Regions from separate parts of the Streptomyces sp. NPDC006174 genome, predicted to be linked through region 2. Evidence: riboswitches for the same ligand, from Rfam matches in the RefSeq annotation. Region 2 holds a riboswitch; the other holds the start of a gene.

Region 1 (7,426 bases), on a different contig from region 2:
TTCGCGGAGACGGAGACGGAGGCCGTCGGCGCGGTCATCCGCGGTCCGCGTAGATCCGGTGGATGACGCTCTCCAGCTCGGGTTCCACGATCGAGAGGTCGGTCACCCGGTGCCGAGCCAGCACCGAGGCCACCAGTTCGGCGGGCGGGGTGCGGACGGGATCGAAGCGCAGCCACACCTTGCCGTCCTCCCGGCGGACGACCTCCGCGCCCTCGACGCTTTCCAGCCGGTCGGTCTGCACCACGAGTTCGCGGTGCGGCGCGTAGCGGCTCTTCAGCTCGTCCACCGCGCCGTCGTAGGCGACCCTGCCGTGGTCGATGAGGATGATCCGGTCACAGAGTTCCTCGACGTCGTCGAGGTCGTGGGTGGTGAGGACGACCGTGGTGCCCGACGCGCGGTTCAGCTCCGCGACGAAGGTGCGTATCCGCTCCTTGGCGATGACGTCGAGCCCGACGGTCGGCTCGTCCAGGTAGAGGATGTCCGGGTCGTAGAGCATCGCGGCGGCGAGGTCGCCGCGCATCCGCTGGCCCAGGGAGAGCTGGCGGACCGGGGTGTCGAGGAACGGGCCGAGGCCGAGCACCTCGCTGAACTGCCGTTGCCTCTCGCGGAACCGGGCCTCCGGCACGTCGTAGAGGCGGCTGATCAGCCAGAGCGAGTCGCGCAGTGGCAGGTCCCACCAGAGCTGGCTGCGCTGGCCGAAGACCACGCCTATCCGGCGGGCGTTGCGGGACCTGTCCCGCCAGGGCGTGGCACCGGCGACCGTCACCGTGCCGGAGGTGGGTACGAGGATGCCGGTGAGCATCTTGATGGTGGTGGACTTTCCCGCACCGTTGGGGCCGAGATAGCCGACCATCTCGCCCTGCTCGACCGTGAAGTTCACGCCGTCGACGGCACGCTTGACGGTCTGCTCACGCGTCAGCAGCGTACGGAGGCCCGCGAAGCGGCCCTCCTGCCGTGTGGGTCGGCTGAACTCCTTGACGAGGTCTGCCACTTCGATGACGGGCATGTGCGCCTCTCTGGAGCGAGCCGGGCCCGGTCGGGCGTGATCGATCTGAGAGTGTGCACGCCGAAGCTTGGTCTGGTCCAACCATATTTTTCGGTCGGGCCGGTACGAGTCCCGGCGCGAAGGCGGCACCCGCGCACGTCGGTGCCGCGCCGCCGACGCGGGTGGCGGCCCTGGTCTCGTCCTGGACCGCATGCCGTGCCGCGCGGGTTTCGAGGCGCACCGGAGAGGCAACCGGCCGCCATGGACGCCGGAGAGCGTCGAAGAGACGTCCGTGACCCGAGTGAAGAGAAGACGGTGACCGGAGGGGCGGGGATGGCCGGGACCACCGGAGACGGACGCGCAGGTCGGATGTGGGCGGGTGCGGTGGGGGTGGTACTCGCCGTGGTCGCCATGGCCGCGCTGGTGGGCTTCCTGGCGGGAGCGGTCCTGGGTGGGGACGGCGTGGACGTCTCCTCGGGACTGCTGCTCGCCGCCTCCTTCGTCCTGCTGTCCGCAGTCGCCGCCGTGCTCTGGTGGCGGTGGGCGAATCGCCGGGCGGCGAAGCTGGGTATGTCCACCAGGCGGTACCTGAGGGTGGCCCGGCAGATCCAGCGCGGTGAGGTCCCGGACGACCCGGCGGAGCTGCCGGCCGCGATGGAGATCGCGGCGCGGGCACGGCGTACGTTGGACGCCCAGCAGCGCCGACTGATGTGGTGGCTGATGGGCGGCGTTGCGCTCCTGTGGCTCACGAGCGCCGTGATCCAGATCGCGAACCGCGACTACGTCAGGGCCTTCCAGTACCTCGGCCTGGCGGGGATCTTCCTCATCAACCCCCTGACGCTGCGCCGGCAGCGCCGCCGCCTCGACGCGGTCGAGCAGGTCCTGAGCCGCCGCACGTCCGCGTCGGCCGGCGGAGCCGAACAGGAGGGCCAAGTGTGTTCCTCTGACAAGTGAACTTGTTGTCGGAGGAGTTGAGGGGCACATGGACGTCTGGCCGGTCCGATCGGAACCGGGTCTCACAGCGGTCGTCGCCAGCGTCATGAGCGCCGTCGGCCTGGTGGGCGGCACGATTCTCGGCGCCTTAGGGGAGGGGACCGCAGCCACCTGATACGGGCGGAGGCCGACCGGCCCGGCGATACAGCGAGGCCCCACCGCGCTCAGCACGGTGGGGCCTTCTCCTGTACGGAGTCCGGAAGGGCTCGGCTGGGTCCGGATCGGGCCTAGAACTCGTCGTCGAACCCGACCGAGCCCTCCACCGCCACCTGGTACGCGGACGGGCGGCGCTCGAAGAAGTTCGTCAGCTCCTGGACGCCCTGCAGCTCCATGAAGGAGAACGGGTTCTCCGAGCCGTACACCGTCGGGAAGCCGAGGCGAGCCAGGCGCTGGTCGGCGACGCACTCCAGGTACTGGCGCATCGACTCGGTGTTCATGCCCGGCAGGCCCTCGCCGCACAGGTCGCGGCCGAACTGGAGCTCCGCCTCGACGGCCTCCTTCAGCATGTCGGTGACCTGCTGCTGGAGCGCGTCGTCGAAGAGCTCCGGCTCCTCCTTGCGGACGGTGTCCACGACCTCGAACGCGAAGTTCATGTGCATCGTCTCGTCACGGAACACCCAGTTGGTGCCCGTGGCGAGGCCGTGCAGCAGGCCGCGCGAGCGGAACCAGTACACGTACGCGAAGGCGCCGTAGAAGAACAGCCCCTCGATGCACGCCGCGAAGCAGATCAGGTTCAGCAGGAAACGGCGGCGGTCGGCCTTCGTCTCCAGCTGGTCGATCTTCTCGACCGAGTCCATCCACTTGAAGCAGAACTGGGCCTTCTCGCGGATCGACGGGATCTCCTCGACCGCGTCGAACGCCGCCGCCCGGTCGTCCGGGTCGGGCAGATAGGTGTCCAGCAGCGTCAGATAGAACTGGACGTGCACGGCCTCCTCGAAGAGCTGCCGCGACAGGTACAGCCGCGCCTCCGGGGAGTTGATGTGCTTGTACAGCGTCAGCACGAGGTTGTTGGAGACGATCGAGTCACCGGTCGCGAAGAACGCCACCAGCCGGCCGATCATGTGCTGCTCACCCGGCGACAGCTTGGCGAGGTCGGCGACGTCCGAGTGGAGGTCGACCTCCTCCACGGTCCAGGTGTTCTTGATCGCGTCCCGGTAGCGCTCGTAGAAGTCGGGGTAGCGCATGGGACGCAGGGTCAGTTCGAAGCCCGGGTCGAGCAGGTTCTTGTTGTCGGTGGAGCTCATTACTGGCAGGCCTCGCAGGACTCGGGGTTCTCAAGGGAGCAGGCGATGGCGTCCGCGTCGGGAGCCGAAGCCTGCTGTACGGGAATGGGGGCGGCGGCCGACGCCTGGCCGGACGCGGCACGGGCGATCCGGGTCGCCGGGCGCGAACGCAGGTAGTACGTCGTCTTCAGCCCCTGCTTCCAGGCGTACGCGTACATCGAGGAGAGCTTGCCGATCGTCGGCGTCTCCAGGAACAGGTTGAGCGACTGGCTCTGGTCGAGGAACGGCGTACGGGCCGCCGCCATGTCGATCAGGCCGCGCTGCGGGATCTCCCACGCCGTGCGGTACAGCGCCCGCACGTCCTCAGGGATCCAGGCGAAGCCCTGCACGGAGCCGCTGGCCTCGCGCAGCGCCTCACGGGTGCGGGCGTCCCACACGCCGAGCTTCTTCAGCTCGTCCACCAGGTAGGCGTTGACCTGGAGGAACTCACCGCTGAGCGTCTCGCGCTTGAACAGGTTGGAGACCTGCGGCTCGATGCACTCGTACACACCGGCGATCGAGGCGATCGTCGCGGTCGGCGCGATGGCGAGCAGCAGCGAGTTGCGCATACCGGTCTTCGCGACCCGGGCGCGCAGCGCGTCCCAGCGCTCCGGCCAGTTCAGCTCGGTGTCGTAGTGGTCGGGGTGCAGCACACCGCGCGCGGCGCGCGTCTCGGACCAGGCGGGCAGCGGGCCGGAGCGCTCGGCGAGGTCGCAGGACGCCTCGTACGCGGCCAGCATGATGCGCTCGGAGATCTTCGTGGAGAGCGCGCGGGCCTGCGGCGAGTCGAACGGCAGGCGCAGCTGGAAGAAGACGTCCTGGAGGCCCATGGCGCCCAGGCCGACCGGCCGCCAGCGGGAGTTGGAGTTCCCGGCCTGCTCGGTCGGGTAGAAGTTGATGTCGACGACGCGGTCGAGGAAGGTCACGGCCGTACGGACGGTGGAGTCCAGCCGCTCCCAGTCGATCGAGCCGTTCGCCACGAAGGCACCCAGGTTGACCGAGCCGAGGTTGCAGACGGCCGTCTCGCCGTCGTTGGTGACCTCCAGGATCTCCGTGCACAGGTTCGAGGAGTGCACGACCCGGCCCGGCTCGGCGGTCTGGTTCGCGGTCCGGTTGGAGGCGTCCTTGAACGTCATCCAGCCCTGGCCGGTCTGCGCGAGGGTCCGCATCATCCGGCCGTACAGCTCACGCGCCGGCATGGTCTTGCGGGCCAGGCCCTTGGCCTCGGCCGCGCGGTAGGCCGCGTCGAACTCGTCGCCCCACAGGTCGACCAGCTCGGGCACCTCGGCGGGCGAGAAGAGCGACCACTCGGTGTCCGCGTCGACGCGACGCATGAACTCGTCCGGGATCCAGTGCGCCAGGTTGAGGTTGTGCGTACGCCGCTGGTCCTCACCGGTGTTGTCGCGGAGCTCCAGGAACTCCTCGATGTCCGCGTGCCAGGTCTCCAGGTAGACCGCCGCCGCGCCCTTGCGCCGGCCACCCTGGTTCACCGCCGCCACGGAGGCGTCCAGCGTCTTGAGGAACGGCACGATGCCGTTGGAGTGCCCGTTGGTGCCGCGGATCAGCGAACCACGCGCGCGGATACGGGAGTAGGAGAGGCCGATGCCGCCGGCGTGCTTCGAGAGGCGCGCCACCTGGTGGTAGCGGTCGTAGATCGAGTCCAGCTCGTCCTTGGGCGAGTCCAGCAGGTAGCAGGAGGACATCTGCGGGTGCCGGGTGCCGGAGTTGAAGAGCGTGGGGGAGGAGGGGAGGTAGTCCAGCTTGCTCATCAGCCGGTAGAGCGCGGCGACCTCGTCCAGCGCCCGCACCGACGCGTCCTCGGCGAGGCCCGCGGCCACGCGCAGCATGAAGTGCTGCGGGGTCTCGATGACCTGACGGGTGAGCGGGTGGCGCAGCAGGTAGCGGCTGTGCAGCGTACGGAGACCGAAGTAGCCGAAGCGGTCGTCGGCACCGTCGGCCAGGGCCTGCTCGACGAGTTTGTCCAGCGCGGCCGCGTGGAGCGCCACGAACTCGGCGGTGCGGTCCGCGATCAGGCCCTCGCGGTGGCCGACGGCGACCGAGGAGGAGAAGGACGTGGCGCCCTGGCTCGCGGCCTCGTCGGCGATCGTACGGGTCAGCAGCCGGGCGGCGAGTCTGGAGTACGCCGGGTCCTCGGAGATCAGGCCCGCGGCGGCCTCGGTGGCCAGCGAGCGCAGCTCGGCCTCGTCGGAGCGGGCGTTGCGCCCGCGCAGCGCGGAGGCGGCGACCCGTCCGGGGTCGGTGTCGGGCAGATCGACGGTGAGGTCGGTGAGGGTCCGCAGCAGGGCGGTTCCGGGTCCGTCGTTCGTGCCGTGGCCGGACGTGGTGGAGGCGGCGGATTCGGTGGCTGAAACCGGATCGGCGGGCGCGATGGTCACTGGGCTTTCCCTCGCTCGGCTGGGGGCCGGCGGCGAGCGGGGAAACCGGGCAGCACGATGCCCTCAGGGCAGCACTGCTCACGGCGTCCACCGGCCCATCCGCGAGGCCCGGACGTCTGGCGTCCGGTTCGATCGAGCCGGACGCGCTGTCGACAGGTCTTCGGACTTCGGGTGTGCAAAGCACACTGATCACACCGTTGCGGGACAGTTCCGGATTCGCACCGGATTCCCCTGCGGCGACAGCGAGGTCGAGCATACATGTGGGGGCCGCTAGATGCTGCGGCCCCCACATGTTGTGTCGCGTCGGTTTGCTACGCCCCTCATGAGGCTGCCTCCGGCTCCAGCCGGAAGGCCATGAGGCGCAGGCCCGGCACCGGCTCCCCGTCCCGCTCAGGGGTCCGCGGAAGGCCGCGCCGACGGTAGATCCTATGGGCTGGGAGCATGGCGGGCCGCGTCGACAGCACCAGTCCGCGGACGCCTTCGGCGGACCGGGCCCGCTCGACGCACGCCCGTACGAGAGCCTCTCCCGCGCCCCGTCCGCGCCCCGCGCGGGCCACGGCCGGCATCCGGAACTCAGCCTCGTCCGACCGGAGATATCGCGCCACGGAGTGCCGGGAGCGGCGTACGTCACACCACCGAGCACCACGCCGTCCGCGTCGATCGCCACGAGCACCTCGGCCTCGGCCGCCCAAGGCTGAGACCCACGGCAATTGAATGGCGGCGTCGGCGGGTTCCGCCACTCCGATCGGCAGGTCCATCAGCCACTCGCTCCCACATCGTTGTTCGGGGCGCCGTCGCCCACCGGCGGCAGGTCGCCGCGCTCGACCGGCTGCTGTCCGGAGCCGTCCCCGGCGGGCGGCAGCACCCGGTCCAGCTCGTGGTCGTCGGCGCGGTGGGCGGCCCGCGCCGCCGACCGCAGCGTCGCCCGGTCCACCTGCTCGCGCGTCCCGCTCACCGTGATCACGAGGTCGCCCTGTTCCTGGGCGTACGCGTGGCCCGACTCCGTGGCGCGGTACCACTGTTCGCCGTCCCGCTCGCACGTCACCAGGGTCTCCTCGCCGCCGACGGGCGCGGAGCCGTCCGTACAGTCGGCCACGGCGTGCGGGCGGCGCTCCACCGACAGCTGGAGCATCCCGCCGTCCGGCGCGGTGTAGGAGCTGCCGAACCCGTCGTCACCGAGCACTCCGACCGACTGGCGCGCCAAGGCGTAGCCCGCGGCCTCGGTCACCCACACATGTTCCGCGACGAGCTGCGCGGCGCTCGCCCGCGCCTCCAGCTCCGCCCGGTCCGGCGCCGGTTCGGCCGAGGAGCTGCGGTCCGCCGGCGACTTCGAACCAGGCGCCGGCACGGTGCCGCAGCCCGTCACCGCCGCCAGGGCCAGGGCCAGTGGCACGGTCAGGAGGAGGGGCCGGAGCCGGGGCGACCGGGAGCGCGATGTCATGGGCACATCCTTTCGTACGGTCAGGGCTCCGCGCACCGGGATTCGAGCGCCGGCCGGGCTCGTCCACGGACGCCAGAAGGGGCCGCCGCGCCCCTGTGAGGGGTGCGGCGGCCCCGATCGGCCGACGGGTGGTCAGCAGCAGCGGAAGCCCTCGCGAGGGTCCGCCTCGCGGGCGTCGGTGCGGCTGCGTTCGAAGGCGCGGCGGGTCATCACCGGCGTGTCCGGATCGTGCGAGCGGGCGTGCGCCACATAGCGGTCGTACGTCGCCTCGCCGGTCACCTCACGGACGTACCAGCGGATCCGCCCGGCCACCCGCCGGACGTCCGCGAGGGTCATGTCCGGCTCCCCG
Region 2 (7,426 bases):
CGGCCGGAGCGGTCCTTCTGTACGTCCTCGCCGACAGGCTCACCAGCCCGCGCCGGATCGCGGGGGAGGAGCAGGAGGAGAACGAGAGCGGCTGGGACCGGCGCGGCTTCCTGATCGCCGCCACCGCCGCGGCCGCCGCCTCCACTGTGGCGGGAGCGGTCGGCCGGACGCTCAACGGCCGCAGCGCCCAGGACGCCGTCGCCTCCCGTGAGGCCGTGACCCTGCCGGCCCCGGCCTCACCCGCCAAGCCGATCCCGGCCGGCGCACAGCTGCGAGTCCCCGGCCTGCCTCCGTTCACCACCCCCAACAACAAGTTCTACCGCGTGGACACCGCCCTGGTCGTCCCCAAGGTCGACGCGAACACCTGGCGGCTGCGCATCCACGGCCAAGGCGTCCGCCGGGACCTGGAGTTCACCTACCAGGACCTCCTCAACCGGCCCCTGATCGAACGCGAGATCACGCTCTGCTGCGTCTCCAACGAGGTCGGCGGCCCATACATCGGCCACGCCAAGTGGATCGGCGTACGCCTCGCCGACCTGCTCAAGGAGGCGGGCGTCAAGCCGCCGTCGCGAGGTGGAAAGGCGGACCAGATCATCGCCCGCTCGGTCGACGGCATGACGCTCGGCACGCCTGTCGAGGACGTCATGGACGGCCGGGACGCCATGCTCGCCGTCGGCATGAACGGCGAACCGCTCCCCTTCGTCCACGGCTTCCCCGTCCGCATGCTCGTGCCCGGACTGTACGGATACGTCTCGGCCTGCAAGTGGATCGAGGACATCGAGCTCACCACCTTCGCCGACTACGACGCGTACTGGGTGAAGCGCAAGTGGGCCCGCAAGGCCCCGATCAAGACCCAGTCCCGGATCGACACCCCCAAGCCCTTCGGGCGCCCCGAGGCCGGCACGGTCATGGTGGCCGGAGTGGCCTGGGCCCAGCACCGCGGGATCGAGAAGGTCGAGATCCGCGTCGACGACGGCCCGTGGCGCCCGGCCCAACTGGCCGAGCAGGACACCGTCGACACCTGGCGCCAGTGGTCCTACCCCTGGAAGGCCACTCCCGGCGGACACACCCTCACCGTCCGCGCCACGGACGGCACGGGCGAGGTCCAGACCGAGAAGCGCACCAAGACCGTCCCGGACGGCGCCAGCGGCTGGCACTCGGTGGTGGTCACCGTGGACTGACCCCTCCCCAACAGGCTTCTTCACAGCACCACTTGATCCGTTTCCGTTTGTGAACGCACCAACCCGTCGACGAACCAGGAGAACTCCATGAACGCCCTTCGCCACCGCCGTGCAGCTGTCGCCGTCGCCGCTGCCGTGATGCTGCCCCTCACGCTCTCCGCGTGCTCCGACTCCGGCTCGGACAGTGCCTCCGACAGCTCCTCCGCCGCAGGCTCCACCCCCGAGGAGTCGAAGCCGGCCGCCGGTGACGACGCCATGATGGACAAGCCGTTCGGCCCGGCCTGTGCCGGCGTTCCGAAGGACGGCGCGGGCAGCTTCGACGGCATGGCCAAGGACCCGGTCGCCACCGCCGCGTCCAACAACCCGGCGCTCTCCACGCTCGTCGCCGCCGTGCAGAAGGCCGGCCTGGTCGACACCCTCAACAGCGCCGAGAACATCACCGTGTTCGCGCCGACCAACGACGCCTTCGCCAAGATCCCGAAGGCCGACCTGGACGCGGTCCTCAACGACAAGGCCAAGCTCACCGAGATCCTGACCTACCACGTCGTGGGTCAGAAGCTCACCCCGCAGCAGTTGGAGAGCGGCACGTTCGACACGCTGCAGAAGAGCTCGCTGACCACGGCCGGCTCCGGTGAGTCGTACAAGGTCAACGACAGCGCCAACGTGGTCTGCGGCAACGTGCCGACCGCCAACGCCACGGTCTACATCATCGACACGGTGCTGATGCCGAAGTAATCGGCAGCCCCGCTGCGGGAGGACGGCCATCACTCCGGCAGCGGGGCTTTTGGCCTCACCGGCCGAAGACCCTTCCCAGCGCCTCCTTCAACTGCCCGACCGTCGGCGGCCGGAGGCAGGCGCTGAGGTAGCCGTCCGGCCGTACGACGAACGCCGCGCCCTCGCCGACCCCGTACTGCCGCGCGAACTCGCCCCGGCTGTCGTGGTGATGAGGAGCCCCCGTCGCCTCGTCCGGCGGCGCGTCGGCAGGCAGGATCCGGCACGTCTCCATCCGGCCGCCGGTCAACTCACCGGCCGCCGCGGCGAGATCGGCGGGTGTGTCACCGGCCGGATGGCTCCCGTACACCACCATGACATGGTCCCGCCCGCGCAACAGGTCGTACAGGCGCACCGGATACGCGGCGATGTCTCCGGTGAGGCCGCCGCAGTCCGGGGCCCGATCGCCCGGCCGGAGCGTCGCCTCGTCGCCCGGAGGCAGCGGTGTCACGATCGGGCTCTCCCGGTAGCCGACCAGGAGTTGGGCCTGTCGGAGCAGGAGCGTCTCCAGGTCCGTCGGGTCCGCCTGCACACCCTCGGCGGCCTGGCGGACCGTCCGGCCCACCACTTCCTCGCCGACCGGGTGCCGTTCGGCGTCGTAGCTCGACGGCAGACGCTGATCCGCCGCGCCCTCGACGGCCAGCGCGAGTTTCCACGCCAGGTTGCAGGCGTCCTGGACACCGGTGTTCATGCCTTGCGCGCCGGTCGGCGGATGGATGTGCGCCGCGTCCCCTGCGACGAACACCCGCCCGTCGCCGTACCGGTCCACCAGCCGGTGGCTGATCCGGAACACCGAGGACCAGCGCAGCGCGGACGCGGTGACCGGCTCCGGCGCCAGCCGGTCCAGCACCTTCTGGATGTCGGCGAGAGCAGGAGCCGTACCGCCTTCCAGGCCGTGCGCGACCCCGTCGCCGGAGTCCGGCCGCTCCGCCGACAGCTCCGGCGGCACCAGCATCGACATCCGGTAGCGGCCCTCGCCCGGCAGCGGGACGCAGACCAGCAGGTCATCGATGGCGCCGTCCTCACCCCGGTGCATCGACCGCACCCCGTACCCCGGCGGCAGCCCCCAGCCCACCTCCACATCCGCGAGCATGTACTCCTCCGGGAACGCTCCGCCCTCGAAGGAGAGCCCGAGCACCTTGCGGACCACGCTGTGCGCGCCGTCGCACCCGACCAGGAAGCGGGACCGCACCTCCTCCTCGGCCCCGGAAGCGGTGGCCAGCCGGCTCGTCACTCCGGCCGGGTCCTGCGCGAACGCCACCAGCTCCGTCGAACGCTCGATCCCGGTGCCGAACCGTCCGAGGTGCTCCTCCAGGAGGCGCTCCGTCTCGTACTGCGGCAGCGCGGCGAAGCCGTACGGCACCTCCGGCGGAAGGGCCAGCTCGATGCGGCCCTGCGCGGCCCCGTTCACGTACGTCAGTTGTCCGCGCATCGGGACCGCCGCGTCCAGCACCGCCCGCACCAGCCCCATCCGGTCGAAGAGCTCCAGCGTGCGCGGCTGGATTCCGACCGCCTTGGCGTACGGCAGCCGGGCCGGAAGGCGGTCCACGATCCGGCAGGAGACACCCGCGCGCCGCAGCTCGGCGGCGAGCATCAGCCCGACCGGGCCCGCGCCCACCACGAGTACGTCGGTCGATTCGCTGCGTGCCACCGGGGCCTCCCGCCGTGGGCCCCCTGCCGTACGGTCGTACGGTCCTCTCCATCGTCCTGCCGCCGGCCGACCTCGGCACCCGGAGGGTCAGGCGGGCGAGGGCGGCGGGGTCATCGCCCACCGGATGGTCCTGGTCAGAGCCTTCCCGGCAGGCCGTACGCAGACCTCCTCGACCCCCGGCACCCGAGGCAGCCGCAGCGGCTCACGGGCCCAGCGCGGGAGGCCGGACACGGCGTTGGCGGCGAGTACGGCGTACGGAGGACGGGCCGGCCACGGCAGCGGCGGGTGGAGGAGGATGAAGCGGGCCGCGTCCAGGGCCTCCTGCGTGGCACGCAGTTCCGGGCGGTAGGCGGCGATCCGGGCGGCCAGCTCCGCCCGGTCGTGCGGCGGGTCGGTGACTCCGAGCGCGTGCGCCACCGTCGCCATGTCGTGGATGTAGCCGTCGCATCCGGCACCGTCCAACGGCCGTTCTCCGTAACGCTGGTGGGCCCGGAGGAAGCTGTCCACCTCGGCCACGTGCACCCAGCACAGCAGATGCGGATCGGCCGCGTGGTACGGCTCGCCGGACGGCGCGATGCCGCGCACCCGCTCGTGCACGGAACGTACGCGCTCGACCGCCTCCTGAGCGTGCTCGGCCGTGCCGAACGTGGTCACCGCGAGGAACGTGCTGGTCCGCTGCAGCCGCCCCCACGGATCGCCCTTGAACCCCGAGTGGCCCGCCACGGCGGCCATGGCGAGCGGGTGCAGCGACTGGAGGAGGAGCGCGCGCAGCCCGCCGATGAACATGGACGCGTCTCCGTGCACCCGGCGCACCGGCCGGTCCGGGCCGAACCAGCGCGGGCCGGGCGTGTCGTGGATCCGGGCCCGGTTCTCCGGCCCGGAGGGCCCCGCCACCCGGGAGAACAGGGCCCGGCCGAGCCGTTCCCGTACCCCGGAGTCTGGCTGCGCTCTGTCCATGCCTCCCAGTATGCGGGGCGGCGGGACACCCCCTACGGCACCCGGGCCGTCCACTCCTCCGTCGCGAACTTCGTCCGTACGAGCTCCTCGGCGCGCGCCAGCTCCGCGTCCGTCACGCGGCCGTCCGTGAGGCCGTGGCGCTTGCGGAAGGAGTCGATCATCCGCTCGATCACGACCTGGCGGGGCAGTCCGGTCTGCCGGCGCAGCGGGTCGACGCGCTTCTTCGCCGACCGGGTGCCCTTGTCCGACATCTTCTCCTTGCCGATGCGTAGCACCTCCAGCATCTTGTCGGCGTCGATGTCGTACGCCATGGTCACGTGGTGCAGCACGGCCCCGGGCCCGCCGTCCGGCCCCACCACCCGCTTCTGCGCCGCGCCGGCGATCTTGCCGACCTCGGTGGCGATGTCGTTGAGCGGCTGGTACCAGGCCTTGATGCCCATGTCCGCGAGCGCTTCGAGGACCCAGTCGTCCAGATAGGCGTAGCTGTCGGCGAAGGAGAGCCCGGAGACCAGCGCCTGCGGGACGGCCAGCGAGTACGTGATGGTGGAGCTCGGCTCGGCGAACATCGCGCCGCCGCCGGAGATGCGCCGTACGACGTCCACACCGTGCCGCTCCACGCCTGCCGGATCGACCTCGTTGCGCAGCGACTGGAAGCTGCCGATGATCACGGCGGGCGAGTCCCACTCCCAGACCCGCAGCGTCGGCGGCCGGACCCCCGCCGCGACCTCGGCGGTGATCACCTCGTCCAGCGCCATGTGCAGCGCCGGCGACTGAGGCGCGTCATGGATCAGCTGCCAGTCGTAGTCGCTCCACTCCGTGGCCTGCGCCAGCGCCCGGCGTACGGCGATGGCGACACCCTCCGCGCTCAGCCCGAGCATCACCGTGGAGTCGGGCAGCGCCGCCTCGATCCGGGCCGCGAGACCCGCCGTGTCCGTGTTGGCCGGAGCGCCCTCCAGCGCAGCGTCGATCGCGCGGATCGCCTCGTCGGGTTCGAGGAAGAAGTCCCCGGCGACGCGGACGTTCCGCAGCGCCCCGCCCTCCACGTCCAGGTCCACCACGACCAGCTTGCCGCCGGGAACCTTGTACTCACCGTGCACAGCGCCGCCTCCAGCTCGGAATTGTTCGGCCCGGCTCGGTGATGAGCCGGACACATCCGGCTATAACGGGCGCGGGCTCGTCGATCATCCCTCGCTCCGCGGAGGCACCGCTCGCCGGCCGATCAGCCCGTAGCGCTCGGCTGCGAGCTGCGCCACGCCCACCGCCTGGTCTACGCCGAGGGCCTGGTGCTGGACGATCCGCGCTCCGCGACACCCATCGGGCTCGGCTGTCGGGGGGACGCGGAGGGCGGAGGCCGTCGGGGGGCGGGGAGAACCGCTCGCCGGGACGGGCCTGCGGGGCCGTGGGTGCGGACCGGTGCCATGCGTGTCTGCTCCATCCTCGTGGAAACACGGAACAATCCCGTGGCCGGTATCCTGACTCCCGGATCAGCGCGCGTCCTCATGCCTTCCCGACGGCTTCTGCACCGTCAGTGGCGTGTCCTGCGAGGACGAACTCCCCGGTCACAGTGGCGGGACCGCGCCGGAATCGCACCGGCTTCCCTGACGCCACGAGCCTAGGGCGTGTCCGGCGGATCTTGGCCGGGTCCACGACGTCTGGCACTTCCCCAAGCTCTCGGCTGCGCTCGAGCAGGGGGCCCATCCCTCGCCGCGTTGCCGAAACGCCCGAATCGCTCCGCGATGAGGACGTTCCAGCGCCTTGCGATGCACCGCACCGGACGCCGCGGCCCATTCGGCCCTGATCCGCCGGACACCCCCTTGAGGGTGCCCGGCTGCACGCCGGCCACCCCGCTGCTCACGAACATGTAGTTGGACGTCCTAGTAAGTCCACCCCGCCTCACCCCGGCCTGCCCTCGGGCCCGGCGCGATCGCGCGCCCCGCTCCTGGCATGATCGGCCGACATGAGCGACGCACCACGCCACATCCTCGTCATCGGCATGGGAGCCGGCGACCCCGACCACCTGACCCTCGCCGCCATCAAGGCCATGCGCCGGGCGCAGGTCTTCTTCGTGCTCGGCAAGGGCCGGGAGAAGGAGTCCCTCACCCGGCTGCGGCGGGACATCCTGGCCGAGCACCTGGACGGCCCCTACCGGGTCGTGGAGGCCGAGGACCCCTGGCGGGACCGCACGCAGGACGACCGGGGCCGCTACACCACGGCGGTCCACGACTGGCGCCACCGCCGCGCCGACATCTGCGAGCGCCTGATCGTCGAGGAGCTGGCACCGGGGGAGTGCGGAGCGTTCCTGGTGTGGGGCGACCCGTCCCTGTACGACAGTACGCTCGCGATCCTGGAGGACATCCTGGCCCGTGGCACGGTGGAATTCGGCCATGAGGTGGTCCCCGGGATCAGCAGCGTCTCCGCGCTCGCCGCCCGCCACCACACCTCGCTGAACCAGGTCGGCCGCCCCATCCACATCACGCCCGGCCGACGGCTCGCCGAGGGGTTCCCGGACGACGACGGCGACATCGTGGTGATGCTCGACGGCCACGAGAGCTTCACCCATCTGACGGGCCGCGGCCTGTGGATCTACTGGGGCGCCTACATCGGCACCCCGGACGAACTCCTGGTCTCCGGACCGCTCGACGAGGTCGCCGAACGGATCAGCCGCGTGCGCGCCGAGGCCCGCGAACGGCACGGCTGGATCATGGACACGTACCTGCTCCGCCGGCGGCCGGAAAGCGCGGAACCCACGGAAAGCGCGGAAGGCACGGAGTCGCCGTAGGCCCCGGGTGGCGTGGATCAGTCGAGGTAATGGGCGCGTCCCTGGTCGTCCATGCCGACCGGCCCCTCAGGGATGACGCAGAACTCA

What was found. A riboswitch is a leader RNA that binds a small molecule or an ion and turns the genes downstream of it on or off. The one in region 2 is predicted to bind cobalamin.
Region 1: it holds a riboswitch for cobalamin, as region 2 does, so the genes downstream of both, ABZ267_RS02685 (ribonucleoside-diphosphate reductase subunit alpha) here and ABZ267_RS20830 (biotin/lipoate A/B protein ligase family protein) in region 2, are expected to answer to the same signal.

What each region holds. Positions count from the first base shown of each region.
Region 1 is NZ_JBEXTJ010000001.1:580,927-588,352, forward strand. It holds gene ABZ267_RS02665 (ABC-2 family transporter protein) at 1-38, opposite strand, end outside; gene ABZ267_RS02670 (ATP-binding cassette domain-containing protein) at 35-1,006, opposite strand; gene ABZ267_RS02675 (hypothetical protein) at 1,370-1,939, shown strand; gene ABZ267_RS02680 (ribonucleotide-diphosphate reductase subunit beta) at 2,206-3,222, opposite strand; gene ABZ267_RS02685 (ribonucleoside-diphosphate reductase subunit alpha) at 3,222-5,636, opposite strand; cobalamin riboswitch at 5,770-5,904, opposite strand; partial or broken gene ABZ267_RS02690 (GNAT family N-acetyltransferase) at 5,957-6,324, opposite strand; gene ABZ267_RS02695 (hypothetical protein) at 6,394-7,077, opposite strand; gene ABZ267_RS02700 (YbdD/YjiX family protein) at 7,210-7,413, opposite strand; gene ABZ267_RS02705 (carbon starvation CstA family protein) at 7,410-7,426, opposite strand, start outside.
Region 2 is NZ_JBEXTJ010000008.1:329,447-336,872, forward strand. It holds gene ABZ267_RS20810 (molybdopterin-dependent oxidoreductase) at 1-1,181, shown strand, start outside; gene ABZ267_RS20815 (fasciclin domain-containing protein) at 1,269-1,916, shown strand; gene ABZ267_RS20820 (FAD-dependent monooxygenase) at 1,972-3,603, opposite strand; gene ABZ267_RS20825 (oxygenase MpaB family protein) at 3,691-4,560, opposite strand; gene ABZ267_RS20830 (biotin/lipoate A/B protein ligase family protein) at 4,593-5,657, opposite strand; partial or broken gene ABZ267_RS20835 (short-chain fatty acyl-CoA regulator family protein) at 5,763-5,891, shown strand; cobalamin riboswitch at 6,005-6,184, opposite strand; gene cobF (precorrin-6A synthase (deacetylating)) at 6,518-7,339, shown strand; gene ABZ267_RS20845 (VOC family protein) at 7,357-7,426, opposite strand, start outside.